DNA from 3 places in the Bacillus paranthracis genome. Region 2 is predicted to be linked to each of the others. Evidence: predicted binding sites of a transcription regulator. Region 2 holds the regulator's gene; each other region holds the start of a gene.

Region 1 (7,203 bases), 800 kb from region 2:
TCCTTACCTTCTTCGGTACGCTTATTATTTTATCAACGCTATTTACGAAGCAACATGCATTTGTAGACGCCATTTCTGGAATGACGCTTGCAAGCACACTTTACTTCGGCGTTCAGCTGTTATTAGCAAAAGAAACCGTACGTGTTCCAGTAAAACAAAATCATAAAATGTAAAAAGCAGACTGTGGCTTCTCAGTCTGCTTTTCTCTATATAAAAGGAGATTTTTAAGTTAGGATTGCGGTACAGTCATATCACCAGAGTGAATACGACCTGCTTTTTTAAGAGCAATGTAAAGTATATAAGAAACAGCTACTGGAATGACGATATAAGTGATTACCATCGCTGGGACAACTTCCCATCCTTCGCTGGAAATTAAATTAATTGGTGCGATAAGAGAACTTAATCCAAGACCTGCAATTTCTTTTCCTGCTTCCAGTTGGAAAATTAATGCGGATACTGGACCAACTATTGCACTGGCGACGACAGTTGGGACGAGAATTATCGGATTTTTAGTAATATTTGGCAACTGTACTTTCGGAGTACAAAGTGCTTGAGCTAATATGCCACCTAAATTATTTTCTTTCGCTGAGATGACAGAGAATCCGATAAACTGAGCAACGCAGCCTGCAAGAGCAGCACCACCTGCAACACCGTCTAAGCTAAGTGCGATCGCTAACGCAGCTGATGAAGCTGGTGAGATAAGTAATAGTCCCCAAACGACTGCAATGACGATAGAAGCGATAAACGGGCTACCAGCTGAACTATCTTTAATGAATGCTCCAACTGCATTTAAAACAGGAGTAATATTATGAGATAACCAAATACCGACTAAACCAGAACCTAATATTGCCGCAAATGGAACGAGCATCATATCTAACGCAGTTTTTCCACTTAAACGTTTACCAATATATACAGCTAAAGTCGCTGTTAATAATGCACCGATTGGCTCACCTGTTTTAATGATTAGACCTGCTTCAGTAATTGAAATGGATCCGGCACCAATTGCTCCAGCTACCATAGCTGAGAAGATTACAAGTCCATTTGCACCGAGCATAAAAGCAATTCCAGCACCAATGGCTGGTGCCATAAGTGATTTTGCAACAACTCCGATTGTAATAAGCAACGGAATATCAACAATTCTTCCTATATTTTCGATTAGTAAACCAATTCCAAGGGATACGAAAATACCTTGTGCGATTCCAGCTGATGCTTTAAATACACGAGACATTATATATTCCTCCATTTGTTTCACCTTCTCCTATAAGTTAGTAGCCAATTGTTTTCATATAATCACGTAAAATGTCGTTTGATTTTGCGAATCGAGATTCTTCATCCTCTGTTAAATTTAGTTCTACAATTTCTCTTATACCATCTCTAGTAATAATAGCTGGCACTCCTGTACAAATATCATATTCACCATACTCACCATCTAAAATGGCTGATACAGCAATGACACGGTGATCATCGTTAAAGATTGAGTTTGCAATATATGCTAGAGAATTTCCGATTCCGTAATAAGTAGTACCTTTTCGTTTATAAATTTCCCATCCGGCTTTTGCAGTCTTCTCAACGATTTCATCTAAATCTATTTCACCAAATCGTTCTTTTTGTTCTTCTAATATTTGCAGAATTGGTTTTCCACCAACAGTTACGTGTGACCAAGCAACCATTTGAGAATCACCATGTTCTCCTAATGAATACCCATGAATACTACGAGGATCTACATGTAACATTTCAGATAAAATTGTTCGTAAGCGAGAAGAATCTAGTGATGTACCAGTACCGATCACACGATTTCTAGGTAATCCAGATAATTTCCACACTTGATATGTAATAATATCAACTGGGTTTGATGCAAGTAAGAAAATACCATCAAATCCACTTTCCATTACGCCGCCAACAACACTTTCCATAATCTTCGCACTCGCTCCTAAAGTATCTAAGCGACTTTGCCCTGGTTTTGGCGCTGGTCCTGCTGTAATAATAACGATATCCATATCTTTGCAGTCTTCATAGCTTCCTGCATATACTTTTGTTCTTGTATTTGTAAAGTTAATGCAGTGCGATAAATCCATCGCTTCCCCAACTGCACGTTCATGATTTATATCAATTAATAATAGCTCTTCGCAAATGCCTTGATTGACAATCGAATATGCACAACTTGATCCAACTAATCCAGTACCGATAATTGCAATTTTTCTTGTATGTCTTTTCATAGCCATCTCTCCTAATTGATCATATAATCTATTTCTTTTGTTCCTTACACTCCTAATTATAGAGGTTCCCACGATAGAAACCATGGATACTTTGTGAAATATTGAGCAAAGTTTTTGTCCTTTTTGTGAATTGTTATATTCCATTTTCGTCATATTTGTTACAACTGGAAAAATATTTATTATGTATTTATTGACATATACAAAAAGAAAACGAGCGAATCCATATTCACTCGTTTTTTCATCCTATTATTCAGCACTTAATTGACTCTTTAATTGCTGCACAATCATCGGATTCGCAGGTGCCGCTGGCTTGTAATAACTCTTTTGCTTTGCATACTCATACATATTACGTTGGCGCATTTCATCTTGATTACGAATTTGGATTAACGTTTGGTGTAACTGTTCATTATCAGACTGAGCAATATAATTTGCATAACTTGTTAAACTTGCATTTAATCCTGCTAAATAATCATTTACCATATCTTTTTCATTCATGTTCTGCTTCCTCCTATCCTAGAAAAGTCATTAATTGTTGCTTCGTATTTCGTGCATCTTGCGCATCTTTTTGTAGCATTTGTTTCAGTTGTGGATCTGTACACGTCTGTGCATACTGCTCCAATTTGTTAATAATTGTTGCGTGTCCACCAATTAAATGACGTAAGTTTTCTACTTCAAGCTCTGTTAAATTTTGCATGGAATACTCCTACCTTTCTTTATTCATTCACTGTTAGTATTTAGCTATTTTTTGATTGTATACATGAATTAACTTTTTCACGTGCATACAAAATAAAAGATGAATAGCTAAGCCATTCATCTTTTATACTGGTTATGTATTCATTTTTATAGAGATACGATCATACTTAAACTCACAAGTAAGTTCCATACAATGTGTAAAATAATACTAGGTATAATAGATTGCGTCTTTTTGTATAACATTGCAAATACCATTCCCATAATCGTTGCCGTAATTAGAAGACCTCCATGAAGAATTCCAAAAATGAAGGAAGAAATAATGATACTAACTAAAAAATTATATCTCTTTTCTAAAAATCGATATAAAATACCTCGAAATAGAATTTCTTCTTTAACCGGTGTAATGATAGCAACACTTAAAACATATATAATACTTTGTATGCTATTTTGAAGGCTTAAACTCCCTAATTGTTCCTTTTGTTCTACTGCACTTTCAAAACTAAACACATGTAACATTAAATATTGTGATACTGCAATGATAATAAAACCAATGAATAGATATAAATATGTCTTCCCACTCTTCAAAACGGATAAATCCCAAATAGATTTAATAAAATGAAGAACCGGTTTATAAGCTAATAAAACGATAGCAACAACAGATGCATCGAATAAGAGCAAATAATATCCTTCTAATTTAGTACTTAATGCTTCTTCTCCATAAATCCCAAAGGCTAAACCAAGGAATAATCCTCCTAGGAGTGAAATCCCTATAATCATTGCTATCATTACAAATAGATTTTTATATGTTATATTCTCTATTTTTCTTTCCACACTATACGATTCTAACACTGTTTCACTCACAGTATCCCTCCAGTTATTCTCATTTATCTCATTAAAATCCTTTAATTTAAATATAAAGATAATATAACAAATTTTACTAAAAGAATAATATGCAATTTTACATATTATAAAAACTTTATATTTTATAGTTTTAAGAATAGAATTGCTATGCAATAATTATTGTATGAAATTTCAAAAAACAATTCCTATCCACCATAACCCTCGCATCATATAAAACTTATTAGTTAAAGGAGCAATAAACATGAAAACACATGACTTCCTTACAGAAATCCAGAAGGGCTCTGAGCCTAGTCCATATCAAGATCCTATCGTATTCAGTTTCGTTTGCTTTTTCTTAGCAATATATACATTTTTCAAACCTGCAAAATAATATCATTTAACAAGAAAAAGCCTCTAAACCACTAGAGGCTCTTTCTCATCTAATATCTTCTTTTCAAAACTACAATAGTTAGAGCATACGAACAAAGCACTCCAGCTAATAAACATGCATTTGCTAATTTATACTGTTCGCCTGTTAACGAATATAGATTCCCTATTAAAAAGATAACTAAATATAGAAGTAAAAATACAAATAATGAAATTTTAGCGGCATTTCCTGTAATATGCTCGCCTCTTTCATCTTCCCCCTCATTCTTCTGAAAACGTGTGGAATATAAAACACCTATTAGTCCCGCTACTGAGATTATGATCCCTATTACAATGCTCATTCCATTTCCCCCTCTATTTTATATTGAAAAACTTCATGAAACTCCTTACCTAAAATATGTGCAATTTCAAAAGCTAAAATTAAAGATGGATTGTAACGATTCGCTTCAATTGAGGCGATCGTTTGTCTACTTACCCCTGCTTTGTTCGCTAAATCAGTTTGTGACCAGCGTTTTTCTGCTCTAAGTACAACGAGATTGTTTTGTAAAATTCCACTCTGTTTCATAACCTCTCCTTTTTACAATATTTTCTATATTTTGATTGTAATTTATTTTTAACATGATGTAAACTATTTTTAACATCAATAAAATGAAACTTTAATCCATTCCCCCCCCACCTACCATTCTTTTCGAATCATATGCACTAAAAAACCTTAGAAGCGCTTCTAAGGTTTCCGACTATCCATATTCAAGACACCATACTGATAAGTAACGAAAGAATTAATAATACAACTACCAATCCGCCAGTTAATCGTGCTATAAACTTCTTTTGTGCGCCCGCACTTGAAACAATAAAACGGCAGTATAATATACTACCTACCGCAATAAGAATACATTCCAATATGATACTAATAGCCGGAAATCTCCACAATCCAAAACCAAGCATAGGTAAGTCTCCGTAATTCCCTGGAAGTAACGGCAAATCAGCACGATGCACAAGTAAATCAAGAATCCAATGACTAAAAGCTACAGCACCAACAACAAAACCACTCCGCTTGCCCCAAAATCTCTTCCCCACTACTCCCGCAACAAAAGCAATAAACAGTGCTCCTATTAAAGAGTGTGTGTAATCCGCATGAATGATTGCTTCACCATAACTATTCCTATTAATAGGTTCAATTGTTTCTACCCCTAAAATGTAAAGCGGCAAAAAAATGACATCCAATAATTGTGTGCTTACCATAAGAGCCCAAATTGGTAGTTTAGGTGACTTGGCTTTTACTACTGCTGCTAAGCCAAAATGTCCTGCAAACATTTCACTTCACATCCTTTTGTCATTGTGCCTCCAGCAAACCGCATCCTACTATACAAAAAGCATGATCAGCAACACATTCATGTTGTCTCGCTTCTTATTCACTCTTTCATTCCATGTAATCCTTTAATAAACGTTTCCAATAATACATGTAAACTCGTATCCAGATCTAACGGCAAACCAAATCCACCCTGCTGTTCAATCGACGCAAATCCGTGACAAATGCTTCTAAATCCGCGTGTCGCATGAAGTGCATTCTCTCCTTCTAAGCCGTACTGTCGTAAAACTTGAAGACAAAGCTTTACAATCCCGTCACCTGCTTTTCTTACTTCTTCATCTCGTAAAAAGGTTGCTTCATACAGTCCAGGATGTTTACGTACGAATGCTACATACGCTTCTCCTAAAGCATGAATTGCTTCATCCATATGTTTATCCTCGGCCGCTTCTTCCAGCTTGTTATGCAGCTGTCGTATTCCGTAAATACCAAGATGTTTCCGTACATCTTGTAACCCTTTTACATGATTATATAGTGAGGGAGAACGTATCCCTAACCTTTGCGCTAATGAAGCTAACGTTACTTCTTGTATTCCATTTGCATCTGCAATTTCTGCTGCTGTTTCTACAATTTTCAGTAATGTAAGTCCGATTCTTGGTGACATAAATTAACCCTCTTTCCTACTTTCTATATTCCGCTTCGCTTCTTTAATAGCAAGCTCTATGAAAGCCACTGGATCGTTTATCATTTTTCCATGCCCTGCCGCAAGCAAGGACGGCTCATATTCTCTTAACTTCTCTGCACTTTGTAATGATATGTCTTTACTCCACGTTGCCATCGCCGGAAACGGAAACCAAAATTTCATTTGTCCTGAAACAGCCATACCTCCTCTTGTTTGGAATGCATCCCCGACAATGAGAGCTTTATTTCTTACATCAAGAAACGACATGGAGCCTGGCGTATGTCCCGGTGTCATAATCGCAAGAAGCGATCCAACTCGGTCGCCATCTTCTAATAAAACATTAGGTACCGTTTTTATCTTTTTAGGTACACCGCCTTTTATTGGCGTATTTGGTTCATCCTTTTGTAACGTCGTATCTCCTTCTAACAGCTTTGCGTCTCGCTTAGAAATATAGACTGGAACATGAGGAAGTACTTCCTTTAATGCGTCTAATGCACCGATGTGATCATCATGTGCATGTGTTAATACAATATTCGTAATTGGTTTTCCTATTTTCTCAGCCGCCTGTAAAATCCCTTTTGCGCTATATGGCAAAGCAGCATCAATTAAAGTTAAACCATCTTCTTCCTCCACAAAGTAACAATTTACAGGAAACACTCTTGGCAAAAATGACAATTGATATACCGTTTTTTCATGTATCATTCTCATATTTCCATCTCCCTTTTCACGAAAACTAATGCTATTAGTTTCATTATACTAATGGCATTAGTTTTATGTCACTAAAAATTTCTTTTTTTCAAAAAAAAGAACAGTAGTCGTATAAACGACTACTGTTCTTTAAAGATATTAAACTGTGTAACGCTCATCTTCTAAAATTTTCGCAGCGATTTCACGTTTCTTCGGAATTACGTTAAGTGGTGTATGGCGAGTTAATTTACGTAATGATGATAACATCATGCGTAGCATGTCGCCGTTTTCAACTGCGATAAGTGTTTCTTTCGCATGTGCTTCGATTTCGTTGAATGCTTCTTGGCAGAATACTTCAGTGTATAACACTTTTTGTTTATTCTTTTCAAGAC
Region 2 (7,203 bases):
ATGCGAAGTTTACGCTCTTTTAACTCAGTTTCAGTTGCTGCACCTACTTTAATTACTGCTACGCCACCTGCAAGTTTTGCAAGACGCTCTTGTAATTTTTCACGATCGAATTCAGAAGTTGTTTCTTCTAATTGCGCACGGATTTGACCGATGCGAGCTTCGATTTGTTCTGTGCTTCCTACACCTTCAACTACAGTTGTGTTTTCTTTCGTTACAACAACTTTACCAGCGCGTCCTAAAGATTCAACTGTAGCAGATTTTAAGTCACGGCCTAATTCCTCAGTGATTACTTCGCCACCAGTTAAGATTGCGATATCTTCTAGCATTGCTTTACGACGGTCACCAAATCCAGGAGCTTTAACAGCTACTACATTGAATGTACCACGAAGTTTGTTCACTACTAATGTAGCTAACGCTTCGCCTTCTACATCTTCAGCAATGATAAGAAGCGGTTTACCTTGTTGTACCACTTGCTCTAATACTGGTAAGATTTCTTGGATGTTAGAAATCTTTTTGTCAGTGATTAAGATATATGGGTTATCAAGAACTGCTTCCATTTTGTCAGAATCAGTAATCATGTAAGGAGATGCATATCCACGATCAAATTGCATACCTTCTACTACGTCTAATTGTGTTGTGAAACCTTTAGATTCTTCTAAAGTAATAACGCCGTCGTTACCAACGCGCTCCATTGCTTCAGCGATTAATTGACCTACTTCTTCGTCAGCAGCAGAAATAGCAGCTACTTGTGCGATAGAAGATTTACCTTCGATTGGTTTAGAAATCGTTTTTAATTCTTCTACTGCAGCAACTACAGCTTTTTCGATACCTTTACGAAGACCCATTGGGTTCGCACCAGCTGTTACGTTTTTAAGACCTTCACGAATCATAGCTTGTGCTAATACAGTTGCAGTTGTTGTTCCGTCACCAGCTACATCATTTGTTTTGCTAGCAACTTCTGCTACTAATTTCGCACCCATGTTTTCGAATGCATCTTCTAATTCAATTTCTTTTGCGATTGTTACACCGTCATTTGTAATAAGTGGTGAACCGAATTTTTTCTCAAGAACAACGTTACGACCTTTTGGTCCAAGCGTTACTTTTACTGCATTTGCAAGAGTGTCGACACCGCGAAGCATCGAACGACGTGCTTCTTCACTAAATTTAATATCTTTTGCCATAATAATTGACCCCCTTGGATTTTTTAAGATTTATATAATTAACCGATAACTGCTAAAATGTCACTTTCACGTAAAATCAAGTAGTCTGTACCTTCATATTTTACTTCAGTACCTGCATATTTTGAGAAGATGATAAGATCACCTGCTGCTACCTCTAAAGCAACACGCTCACCATTTTCAAGCACTCGACCAGTACCTACTGCAATAACTTTACCCTCTTGTGGTTTTTCTTTTGCTGTGTCTGGTAATACAATACCACTTGCTGTTTTTTCTTCCGCTTGAACAAGCTCAATTACAACGCGATCACCTAATGGCTTTAGCATGAACAATAACCTCCTCATTTTGTTATGTAAATTTTATTTATTAGCACTCAAGTCACCCGAGTGCTAACACACTTATAATAATAAATAATCTCAATTTCTTTTGCAAGTAAAAAAATCATAATTTTTTCGCAAATTACGCTATAAATTTTTCTATATAGAGTTCCTCTTCTTCTACCTTTACTATATGAATCGTTGTTTCCACTACTCGTATGTTACAATATGAAAGGACACCCTAAGTTGTTTTCGCTACACACACAACTTTCTCCTGTCTTCTATTATAATTTCAAATAAGGATTTACAAAAAAAACATAATGTAAGTAAGGTTTATATCGTAGGTAGCATATTTACATGTTATCCTACCTTATCTCATACACTAGAGTTAGAAAGGATGGTTAAACCATTTGAAAAAACAATATTGGTGGGTTATCGTTACATACATTTTAATGCAGTTATCATCAATTGCTGGATTACCACTTCTTCTGAAAACTGGGCTTTATGATAACAGGGGATTCACTAGGGAAGAGAAATTTCAACTCATAACTGGTCACTGGGCGATCATTAGCTTCTTTATTGCATTATGTATCGTACTTTGGTTACTTAGAACAGATATTCGCGACAGACATTTAGATACAAAGCGTTCTACTGTTCCAGCTACGATTGGTTGGATTTTTATCGGGTTCTTCTTAGCATTTTTCTCGCAAAGTATTGCTGGTATGATTGAAATGTATGTATTAGGTATTAAACCTGGATCTGAAAATACAGCGAGACTTATGGATATCGCAAGAACGACACCTTGGTTCCTTATCGTCATCTCTATAATAGGGCCTATTTTGGAAGAAATCGTATTTAGGAAAATTTTATTTGGTACACTTTATAAGAAGTTTAACTTCTTTATTGCTGCTATCATTAGTTCTCTCGTATTCGCAGCAATTCATTTTGATTTCACTCACTTATTGGTATACACTGCTATGGGGCTCGTATTCGCCTTCTTATATGTAAAAACGAAGCGTATTATCGTCCCTATCGCAGCTCATGTTGCAATGAATACATTAGTTGCAATTGCCCAAGTTTTAGTGAGTAACGAACAAATTCAAGAAATGATTAAAGAAGCTGAAAAAATGCAAGGCTTTATCGGAGGATTTTTAGTATGAGAAACTCACCATTGTTCATGGCTATATTGTACTTCCTTCTAGGATGTATCTTTACACATCTAGCCATTAGGAATGTAACAGATACAATTTGGAATATGTGGACAATACTATTTGCAGTTATGGCGACGATTGATTTTAATTTGGCACTTCGCCTCATCTTAGTTAAATTCACAAAGAAAAAACAATAATAAAACGCAGAGGTCGCTTCCTCTGCGTTTTATTGTGGATAATTCTTCAAAAAGTAAACTAATGTTTGTAACTCTACTGCTAAATCAATATGATGAATTCTTATATTGTCTGACACATTTAATCGTGCTGGTGTGAAATTCAAAATACCATGCACGTTTGTTTCTGCCAATCTATCAGCTACAGATTGTGCTACTGTAGCGGGTACTGTTAATATTGCCACTTGTATATCAGATGATAAACGTTCTTCTAATTCATCTAAGTGATATACAGGAATGCCTCCGATTTCTGTTCCAACTTTCTCTTCACTAATATCAAACGCCATTTCAATTTTTGTATTATTGTTTTTCGTGAAATTATAATGTAAGAAAGCGGTCCCTAAATTACCTACTCCAATAAGCGCTACACGTGTTATATCATCTTGGTCGAGTGTTTCACGGAAAAATGATAATAAATAATTTACGTTATATCCATATCCTTTTTTCCCTAATGCTCCAAAGTATGAGAAATCTCTTCGAATCGTTGCGGAATCAACCTTTACCGCTTCACTTAATTCGGCTGATGAAACACGTTGCTTACCAGACAAAGATAAGTTTTGGATAAATCGATAGTATAGAGGCAATCTCTTAGCAGTGGCTTGTGGAATTTTCTGCTGCTCCATATAACCTCTCCTCTCTTCCTATCTTTATTCATATGCTTTAATTAAATACAGAAGTTTAGCACTTATTAAATTCCTTGTATAATAGAAAGAAGAAGTATTCTCTCTGTATTTTAAACTATACACTATTTTTAGTATGATTGAGAAATATAAACATGGCAAAGTTAAGAAATTATTTGAGGTGAAAACATTGATTTTATTACAAGTAAACGCGCTTTCGAAATTATACGGTGCAGAAACGATTCTTTCAAATATAAAATTAGAAGTTCAAACGAAAGATCGTATCGCATTAGTCGGACGAAATGGCGCTGGAAAATCTACATTATTAAAAATAATAGCGGGTGAGCTATCTCATGATGGTGGAGAAATTATAAAACCGAAAGATGTCTCAATTGGATATTTAGCTCAAAATACCGGTTTAGAAACATCTTTAACAATTTGGGATGAAATGTTAACCGTCTTTACACACTTGCAGCAAATGGAGACAAAACTTCGAAGGCTAGAGCAAGAGATGGGAAAAGAAGAAAACTTTTCAAACGAGGCTACATATGAAAGATTATTAGCTGATTATGACCAATTACAATTAGATTATAAAGATCAAGGTGGCTATCAGTACGAAGCAGATATCCGTTCGATTTTAAGTGGTCTTGGCTTCCCAGTTGAAACGCACCAGACGACGATTTCGACATTAAGCGGTGGACAAAAAACACGATTAGCTCTCGGTAAATTATTATTAACGAAACCAGACTTACTTATTTTGGACGAGCCTACAAACCATTTAGACATCGAAACATTAACATGGCTTGAACAATATTTACAAGGTTATCCTGGGGCAATACTAATCGTTTCCCATGACCGTTATTTCTTAGATAAACTTGTTACACAAGTATATGAAATTTCGAATAAAGAAAGTAGACGATTTGTTGGTAACTACAGTAAATATTTAGACTTAAAATCAGCACTATACGAGCAAGAAATGAAACGTTATGAAAAACAACAAGATGAGATTGCTAAGCTAGAGGACTTCGTTCAAAAAAATATAGCTCGTGCATCTACGACAAAACGTGCGCAAAGCCGCCGTAAACAATTAGACCGTATGGAATTATTAACAAGACCATTAGGGGATTCTAAGTCAGCTTCCTTCCACTTCGATATTGAAAAACAAAGTGGAAATGATGTTTTACAAGTAAAGGACGCAACTATCGGCTATGATAAGGATCCAATTATTGAACATGTAACAATGCGCTTAACTCGCGGAGATAGTGTTGCTTTAGTTGGTCCAAATGGAATTGGGAAATCCACATTATTAAAATCCATTGTGAATAAGTTACCATTATTACATGGTGAGGTTTCTTTCGGATCTAATGTCTCTGTTGGTTATTATGATCAGGAACAAGCTAATTTAACATCTTCTAAGCGAGTTTTAAATGAGCTATGGGATGAATATCCACTGCAACCTGAAAAAGAAATTCGCACGATATTAGGTAACTTCTTATTCACAGGAGATGATGTATTAAAGCCAGTATCTTCTCTTAGCGGTGGACAGAAAGCTCGTTTAGCTCTTGCCAAACTTATGATGCAAAAATCGAATTTATTAATTCTCGATGAGCCTACAAACCATCTTGATTTAAATAGTAAAGAGATTTTGGAGAATGCTTTAATTGATTATCCTGGTACCCTTCTCTTTGTATCTCATGACCGCTACTTTATTAATCGTGTAACGACGACCGTTGTTGAGTTATCAACAGAAGGTGCACAGGAATATTTAGGGGACTACGATTACTACGTTGAAAAGAAAAATGAGATGATTGAACGTGCTGAGTTTGAACAACAAGAACAGCAAGAAAATCATGCACCTGTTCAAAAAACTGTAGCTCCAGAAAAATTAAATTATCTCGAAGAAAAAGAGCGCAAAAAGTTGGAGCGTCAACGTACTCGAAAAATTGAGGAACTAGAACAAAACATTGTACAATTTGAAGAAGAAATTGCTACGTTAGAAGATCAACTTTGCTTACCAGAAATATATGCAGATTATGAAAAGGCTAGTGAAATTACAACGAAAAAGCAAACACTACAAGAGCAACTTGATGCTTGTATGGCAGAATGGGAAGAATTACATTTATAAGAGTCTTAAATAAGAGGGATGTCTCATAAGTCGGGATTTTAGACTATGCGGCATCCTTTTTATCTTCTAGTTTGAATTAACGTCATATTGTATAAAATATTCGACATGAGGCATCGTTTCAACGACAAAGTTTGACAATATTATCGACTCCTATAATAAGGGCATATTTCAAAATGTTTTTTAAAGATATCTTCTTGTTTTTTATTTCCCGAGAAAAATACATCTAAAGGTCAGACTTCACCTATTTTATCCACAACCTTATACACATATCCACCTTTATAAAATAAACAACAAAATAACTTTTCCACATTATCCACAATTAACAAAAAAGTTATCAACATTTTATATACACAATAAAACCCATATTATCAACAGATAATATGGGTTTTATCCACAAGCTGTGGTTAATTTTGTGCATAACTATGCTTCAATATCTAATCCTGGATTTGCATTTAAAGCTAATGTAGCACGTTTTCCTTGTTCATATGCAATTGTACCTGCCGCTGCAATCATTGCTGCATTATCTGTACATAAAGATAGAGGAGGAATAATTAGCTCTACATTTTCTTTTTGTGCAAATTCTGCTTCTAAACGTGCACGCAGTCCTTTATTTGCAGCTACTCCACCAGCAAGAAGCACTTGCTTTACGTTATAAGCATCCGCTGCACGAGATGCTTTCGTTACTAATACGTCAATTACACTCTCTTGGAAACTTGCTGCTAAATCTTCTGGTGCAATTTCTATCCCGCGTTGTTTTGCGTTATGCACAGTGTTGATAACTGCTGATTTCAATCCGCTAAAACTGAAATCATACGAATCTGGTTCTAGCCATGCACGAGGTAAATCAATTGTTGGTTCTCCTTCATGTGCAAGTCGATCAATATGAGGACCACCTGGATATGGCATAGATAACGTACGAGCTACTTTATCATATGCCTCTCCTGCTGCATCATCTCGCGTTTCACCAATTACTTCAAATGAACCATGTTCTTTCATATAAACAAGCTCTGTATGTCCACCAGATACAACAAGTGATAGTAATGGGAATTGAACTTCTTTTACTAAACGGTTCGCATAAATGTGGCCAGCGATATGATGAACGCCAACTAGAGGGATATCATGTGCAAAAGCTACTGCTTTCGCTGCATTTACCCCTATTAGAAGCGCTCCTACTAAACCAGGTCCTTCTGTGACAGCAATTGCATCAATATCATCAAATGTGATATTCGCTTCTTTTAACGCTTCTTCTAATACAACTGTAATTTCTTCTACATGATGACGGGACGCAATCTCTGGTACAACTCCGCCAAAACGTTTATGACTTTCAATTTGTGATGCAACAACATTCGCAATAATTTCCGTTCCATTTTTAACAACCGCTACTGCTGTTTCATCACAACTTGTTTCAATACCAAGTATAATCGTATTTTTTTCCATTATATATTCACCCACATTACGAGACCATCTTCCTGATTGTCTGCATAGTATCGTTTACGAATTCCACCATTTTGAAATCCGTATTTTCTGTATAACTGTTTTGCTACTTCATTTGATACCCGTACTTCAAGTGTCATCGTTT
Region 3 (7,203 bases), 1.8 Mb from region 2:
CAGCTTCTTGTAACCTTTGCTTCATTACACTTGTTTTATTTGTTGCGGATGTAAATAAAACTTTTTTACCATGTAATGGTTTACGTTCTTTCCAAGCGATTTGATTACGTAAGGAAACGACATCACCAACAATTGTCATAGAAGGGTTAGAAATATTTTCATTTTTGACGATAGAAACAATGGTAGATAGTGTCCCTGTGACAACGCGCTGTTTACCAGTTGTACCCCATTCAATGACTGCTACTGGCGTATCTTCTTTCTTTCCTGCTTGTCGTAAGTTTTCGCAAATTGTAGGTAAGTTTTTTATACCCATGTAGTAGGCAATCGTATCGCTATTGTGAGATGAATTATATTTTCCATGATCGGTTAAAGGACCTTTTGCATGTCCGGTTAGTAAAGTAACGCTATTACTGTAGTTACGGTGGGTAAGGGGGATACCTGCATAGCTACTAGCGGCGATGCTAGATGTAATGCCTGGTACAATTTCATATGGAATATTTGCTGCTGCTAAAGTTTCTGCTTCTTCACCAACACGGCCAAAAATAGATGGATCTCCGCCTTTTAATCGGACAACAATTTTTCCCTCTTTTGCAAATTGAAGAAGGTGTGCGTTAATCATTTCTTGTCGCATAATATGATTCTTTGGCATTTTTCCGCAATACATAAGTTCACATGTTTGTTTTGTATAGCTAAGAAAGAAAGGGTTTAGTAAACGGTCATATAAAACAATATCTGCACGTTTTAAACACTCTATCGCTTTCTTTGTAATAAGCCCTTCATCACCTGGTCCTGCACCAACTAAATATACATATCCGTTCATATAATTGCACCTCATCTAGTTTTATTTAAAAGGAAGCCAGGGGGGGAGGCTTCCTTTTGTAAATTACATATATATATAAATGTCACCATCAATGACTTCTACTTCGTACGTTTGAATACAACCGTCATCAGGTTTTTGAACTTCACCTGTTAGTAATGAAATCTTCCAATCATGCAGTGGACAAAAGACGAATTCACCAGATACAATTCCTTCGGCTAATGGTCCGTTTTTATGAGGACAACGATTTTCTACAGCTCGAATATCGCCATTTGAAAGGCGGAATAGGGCGATAGACATACCTTTCATTTGGACCTCTTTACCGATTTGAATAGGAAGATCTTCTGCACGCATAACTTTTAATTTATCTTTCGTTTGTATCATATAGATCACAGCTCCTTATTTCACAGTTTCTACTTCATACATCGCTTTTAATGATTTCGTTTCTAGTGCTTGTCCCCAAGCTTCTTTATATGTGCCACGGGCCGTTTGGAAACGTTCATTTAACTTAGTGACCATATTTGCATCTTGCAGTATTTCTTTTATGTGATCGAAGCCTAATCGTTCTGTCCAGTAGGCAGTACGCTCTCCGTAAATACCAGTTTCACGATAATATTGCATGTAAGCTGTAGCGATGTGAAGAACATCATCTTCAGTAGGGACAATCATTACAAAATCAGCTTCACGTACTTCTGTACCACCATTTCCACCAATATAAAGTTGGTATCCATTTTCGACACAAACAACGCCAAAATCTTTCGTAAGTACTTCCGCACAGTTACGCGGACAGCCCGTTACACCCATCTTCATTTTATGAGGTGTATCTACCATTTCTAATGATTGTTCAAGGAGCATACCAAGTCCTAATGAATCTTTCGTACCGAAACGGCAGAAACGAGAGCCAACACATGATTTTACATTACGAAGAGATTTTGAATACGCATATCCAGAAGTCATATTTAAGTCAGCCCATACGTTAGGTAAATCTTGTTTCTTAACACCGTATAAGCCAATTCGACTTGCACCGGTAATTTTCACAAGTGGAACATCATACTTTTTCGCAACTTCAGCAATTTTCATTAAATCATCTGCTGTTGTAACGCCTCCGTACATACGTGGAATAACAGAGAATGTACCATCGTGCTGGATGTTACCATTCATTCTTTCATTAACGAAACGGGAGGCTTTATCATCTTCATATTCTTCTGGAATCGCCATACGTAAATAGTAGTTCAAAGCAGGACGACATTTTGAACAGCCATCTTCATGTACAAAACCAAGAACATTTCGTACTTCTTTTGGTGATTTTAAGCCTTTTTCATGAATTGCCGCTACGACTTCATCACGTGATAAAGGTGTACATCCGCACATACCAGCAGACTGGGCTGAGGCATCAAAAGCATCTCCGAGTGTATGAGATAAAACTTGTTCTACAAGCGGACGACATTTACCACAAGACCCTGCGGCTTTCGTACAGCCTTTAACTTCTTCAAAAGTCGTTAACTCTTGTTCTAAAATGGCATGAACGATTGTTCCTTTCGTAACACCATTACATCCACAAATCGTGTCATCCGCACTCATTGTAGCAACATCAAGTTCACTTTCTTCACCAGCTTTGTGAAGAATGGACGCTGGTGTATATTCTTGTATATCTTCTTCTTTCTTTAACATGCTAAAGAGGCGTGTACCATCAGCTGTGTCACCATATAAAACGATACCAACGACTTTATTGTCACGAATTAATACTTTTTTATAGGAACGTTTGCATTCATTAAAGATGGATATTGCTTTCGTTTGATCATCTTCATAAATTTGGCCTGCAGAGAATAAATCACAACCAGCAACTTTTAATTGCGTACCGACGATACTGCCCGAATATCCATCAGTTTGTAAATTTGTTATATGTTTTGCTAATATTGCACCTTGTTCATAAAGAGGGGCAACAAGTCCATATGCGATACCGTCATGTTCTGCACATTCGCCAACTGCATAAATGGACTCATCATTTGTTAGCATATAGTCATTGACTACAATGCCGCGATTGACAATTAAACCAGCATCTCTTGCTATTTGCGTATTTGGTCGGATACCGACAGCCATTACGATTAAATCACAATCTACAACTTCACCATCTTCAAATTGAATGCCCTCAACATGGTTTGTACCAAGAATTTTTACAGTTTTCTTTTCCATTAAAAACTTCATGCCTTGTGCTTCTAAATCTTCACGCAGTAGAGAAGCTGCTTTCGTATCTAGTTGTTGCTCCATTAAGCTAGGCATTAAATGAACAACATGTACGTCCATTCCTAAGTCAATAAGACCTCTTGCTGCTTCTAAACCAAGTAATCCACCACCAATGACAACGGCCTTTTTCTTTTCTTTAGCAGTATCCATCATAAACTGTGTATCTTCAATAGTTCGAAAACCTGTTACACCAGGAAGAGTGGAACCTTCAACCGGTAAAATAAAAGCACTAGAACCTGTTGCAATAATAAGCTTGTCATATGTAAGAGTACGATTCTTTTCTGTAATAATAACTTTTTCTTCTCGGTCAATACTTTGAACTCTTTCATTTGTATACAAAGTTATTTCGTTTTCTTCATACCAACTGTATTCATTCATAATGATATCTTGTATATTTGTTTTACCTTGTAAAACATGAGAGAGCATAATGCGATTATAGTTTGGGTGTGGTTCATCTCCAAAAATAGTAATCTCATATGAATCACAATCATGTTTTAATATTTCTTCCATACAACGTATGCCAGCCATACCATTTCCGATCATAACTAAACGTTTTTTCATTTTCGTTTCCCCTTTTTATGTGAAATGTTGAACAAAGGATTATATTTTTATTATAGAAAATCAAGAAAGGGGGAGATGTGATATTTATCACATTTTTATAATGATTCACAAATTGTTAAAATTCTGATTTATGTGAGGGTGATGTGGATAGGTTTCGCAAAATGAAAAAGCAGGACATCAGTATGTATACTCATGTCCTGCACTTTATTTACGCTCTCGTAATGGCACGTGGAAATAAAATATTATTTTCTACATGAATGTGCTCAAATAAATCAGACTCTAACGCTTCAAGGCGATTGTAAACAAGTCGATAAGTGCCGCAAGCTCCTTCTGGAGGAGTAAAGTCATGTGTAACTTTACGAAGCTCTTTAATAATGTTGCCAGCGTGGTTATGTTCATTTTCTAGTTCATCTACTACTTTACGTAACTTTGCATAGTTTTCATCAGTTGGATTTTTTTCAAATTCTAAAATTAATGGGAAATCTTCTGTTTCTTCTTTAATTAAATGCTGTTCTAATTCCATTTTAAGTTCATGAAATAGCTTATGAATTTTAGCTAAATGCGGCTGATTTGCTCCATGAACACGTAATACTTTCGTCACATAAGGACTTAACTGTGGTAACTCTTCATTTAAATAACGATGATGCTTATGAATTACATAATCAATCAATTCACGATAAGAAGCATTTTTCCAATCAATTTCAGATTCATTTAATCGTTTCGTATTATGATAAAGCGTATTTAACTCTGTAATTACTTCAGTAGCTGATAAATTTCTTTCATGAATTGCATCAATAAGTGGCTTATTACCGCCACAACAAAAATCTATTCTATAGGATTTAAAAAGATCACTAGCTTTCGGAAACTGTGTAACAATCTCACCGACAATAGAAGTTTCAGTAAATGTATGTTCCATATGAATGCCTCCATAAAGTTTAAATGTAATATCTAAATTAAGAATAGCGATAAATGAAAAACAACGTGGTGATTGAAATCACTTATTATGTGTCTGATTTGAGAATAATAGGATTATTCTTCAACAGAGGACATTATAGAAAAGATGGCGAAGAATTTTGGGATAGGAAGTATATCTTTTATAGGAGGTTTTTATGGAATATGTTTATCATATGGTACCAGAAGAACTAAAAGGAGAATATTTAATCCCATTAAATGAATTGAAAAGGGTATATCCAAATTTATATCGTGAGTATATACAAAAATATAAAGATCATACTCAAAGAGAGAACTTATTAACACGTAAAATACCAAAACTAGAATGTTTATGGAATGATGTCGTGCATTTTTTACCACTGCATCCTTATGAGATTTATAAAGTATTATTGGAAATAGGAGTAAACATTCATACAAATAAATTGTTTTATAAAATTCCTATTAGCGCACTGAAGGGTCAGTGTATGGCAATATACAAGTACACAAAGCACAATTGGGGTGGACCAAATAGAGAATTAAAAGAATGCGAAATAGAAATCATCAACTTTAATGAATATAGAGAATTAAAGCAATTAAATACCTGCACCAAAGAATATTACAGGGAGAAATATGAAAAGGGTAGAAGATTTGGGATGTTTCACTTAATTCCACATGTTCTTGTCAAAGGGAAAGTGGAGGTGAAAAATATTGAAATCATTAATTGGAGTATTGCTCCAGTTAATGGTTAATAGTACAAGTATTTAAAAAATAAGATGCCATTTTGAATTGATATAGGGCTTAAAAGAATGGAAGAGTAATTAGATCTTATACGTAATAATAAAAAAGAAGCTTACTAGAAGCTTCTTTTTTATTGCTATTTTTCACATGCGACTCCATCGCCATCACGATCAAGATGTGAGGCATAACCTGGTTGTCCTTTATATAGGGGAGCTTTCCCAGCAGCTCTAACTGCGGCACAATTTTTGTAATATGCACTACTAGTATTTCCTGAAGCAGGTTGTGTTTGAGTTTGCTGTGTTTTTTGCTCTTCTTGTTGTTTACGAGCTTGTTCATCAGCCTGGCGTTTTTGTTCTTCTTGTTGTTTACGAGCCTGTTCATCAGCCTGGCGTTTTTGTTCTTCTTGTTGTTTACGAGCCTGTTCATCAGCCTGGCGTTTTTGTTCCTCTTGTTGTTTACGAGCTTGTTCATCAGCCTGGCGTTTTTGTTCTTCTTGTTGTTTACGAGCTTGTTCATCAGCCTGGCGTTTTTGTTCCTCTTGTTGTTTGCGAGTTTGTTCATCAGCAAGACGTTTTTGTTCTTCTTGTTGTTTACGAGCTTGTTCATCAGCCTGGCGTTTTTCATCCTCTTGCTTACGAGCTTGTTCCTCGGCTTGACGCTTCTCATCTTCTTGCTTTTGAGCTTTTTCGTCTGCTTCTTTTTTTTCTAGTTCTTTTTTGTCGCTATCTTTTTGTTCTGTAGTGTTAGAAGCAACTTTTTTACTAGTTGCTGTCGTTTTTTCAGAAGTAGGATTTGAAATACTTGATAACGCACCAAAAATAACAAATAAAATAGCAGTGATAATAAATTGTTTTTTTGCTACACCTGTCTTTTTAATTACAGATAAGATTGCTAGTACAAGGAAGAAAATAAATAAAATGAAACTTAAAATAGTAAAAAATTCGATGACTGGATGTTCTGAATTTGTTGAGCCAGTTACCATCAATATAATCGAAATCATAAAAAGAATAACAGTAGGACGACCATACTGTGTTGCTTTTCCATTTTTCTTGAAAAATGAAATAATACATAAGATTAAAAGAATAAAAGCAATAAAAAATAAAGCTGCACCAATATTACTCAAAATTGCCATTTTTATACCTCCATTTGTAAGATTTTCATTATTGATTATATAGGAACTTACTGGATATTACACAATTTATATAAATTTAGAAAATTAATATTTTTAATAGACTTATAAACATTTATTTTGTATATAAGGAAAAATAGATATATTTCCTATTACGTTTTTAAAGAGAATTCATAAAGTATAGTATATCGATTGAAAGGAGGAGATTTGAATGGAATTTCAATTGTTAGTGAATTGTGTGTTACAAGAAGGTAATGCTTACTTTCTAGTAACGAAGGTAGACGATGTAATTACTTTGAAAGTACCGATTACAGCGGGAGTAGCAGGTTTATTCTTAGCTTTCGGTGTACCAAGATGTTCTTAATTTAAATCTCTGCAGTAGAAAGAGGAGGACAAGCCTCTTTCTACTATTACATAATAATTTTATGTAAACTAAAATTATATTTTATTAATAGCACATTTAAAATGGACATGCATATACTATAATGTTTTTTAAGTTATGAAAATTAAAGAGGTGCTATTATATATGAAAAGAAGGACATTTGATATTCCAGTTACATTGCGAAGAGAGTGGTTTTTAATAGAATTAGCCCATTTAACGAAGAAATATGGAATTGAAATTGCAACTAGCAAGATGGAAGCTGCACCGTTTTTAAGAGATCAAGTTACGGAATCAAAAATAGGGTCAGGGCTCCAATACGATAAATATGATGATGAGTATATCATTGAAAATTAAAGGATAAGAGCAAAACAAATTTCTTTATAACAAAATATAAAATAAAGC

Evidence for each region. Region 2 encodes Rex, which represses fermentation and respiration genes when NADH is low (regulators of the CRP and FNR family bind a similar motif). Its sites were predicted from a motif close to TTGTGAAATATTTCACAA; they were not measured.
Region 1: the regulator Rex is predicted to act here: its motif matches at 2,308-2,325, upstream of NLJ82_RS24540 (L-lactate dehydrogenase).
Region 3: the regulator Rex is predicted to act here: its motif matches at 3,640-3,657, upstream of nirB (NADPH-nitrite reductase large subunit).

What each region holds. Positions count from the first base shown of each region.
Region 1 covers NZ_CP101135.1:4,712,984-4,720,186, forward strand. The annotation lists gene NLJ82_RS24530 (phosphatase PAP2 family protein) at 1-173, shown strand, start outside; gene NLJ82_RS24535 (PTS sugar transporter subunit IIC) at 230-1,243, opposite strand; gene NLJ82_RS24540 (L-lactate dehydrogenase) at 1,266-2,216, opposite strand; gene NLJ82_RS24545 (spore coat protein) at 2,463-2,711, opposite strand; gene NLJ82_RS24550 (hypothetical protein) at 2,725-2,910, opposite strand; gene NLJ82_RS24555 (CPBP family intramembrane glutamic endopeptidase) at 3,057-3,770, opposite strand; gene NLJ82_RS24560 (DUF2178 domain-containing protein) at 4,190-4,477, opposite strand; gene NLJ82_RS24565 (helix-turn-helix transcriptional regulator) at 4,474-4,701, opposite strand; gene NLJ82_RS24570 (hypothetical protein) at 4,884-5,450, opposite strand; gene NLJ82_RS24575 (TetR/AcrR family transcriptional regulator) at 5,549-6,106, opposite strand; gene NLJ82_RS24580 (MBL fold metallo-hydrolase) at 6,110-6,832, opposite strand; gene NLJ82_RS24585 (acyl-CoA dehydrogenase FadE) at 6,971-7,203, opposite strand, start outside.
Region 2 covers NZ_CP101135.1:264,003-271,205, reverse strand. The annotation lists gene groL (chaperonin GroEL) at 1-1,181, opposite strand, end outside; gene groES (co-chaperone GroES) at 1,220-1,504, opposite strand; gene NLJ82_RS01550 (CPBP family intramembrane glutamic endopeptidase) at 1,906-2,655, shown strand; gene NLJ82_RS01545 (YdiK family protein) at 2,652-2,843, shown strand; gene NLJ82_RS01540 (redox-sensing transcriptional repressor Rex) at 2,873-3,502, opposite strand; gene NLJ82_RS01535 (ABC-F family ATP-binding cassette domain-containing protein) at 3,690-5,624, shown strand; gene tsaD (tRNA (adenosine(37)-N6)-threonylcarbamoyltransferase complex transferase subunit TsaD) at 6,045-7,061, opposite strand; gene rimI (ribosomal protein S18-alanine N-acetyltransferase) at 7,061-7,203, opposite strand, start outside.
Region 3 covers NZ_CP101135.1:2,068,883-2,076,085, forward strand. The annotation lists gene NLJ82_RS10545 (uroporphyrin-III C-methyltransferase) at 1-820, opposite strand, end outside; gene nirD (nitrite reductase small subunit NirD) at 884-1,201, opposite strand; gene nirB (NADPH-nitrite reductase large subunit) at 1,217-3,622, opposite strand; gene ric (iron-sulfur cluster repair di-iron protein) at 3,831-4,538, opposite strand; gene NLJ82_RS10565 (hypothetical protein) at 4,732-5,301, shown strand; gene NLJ82_RS10570 (excalibur calcium-binding domain-containing protein) at 5,427-6,422, opposite strand; gene exsG (exosporium protein ExsG) at 6,631-6,783, shown strand; gene NLJ82_RS10580 (hypothetical protein) at 6,946-7,155, shown strand.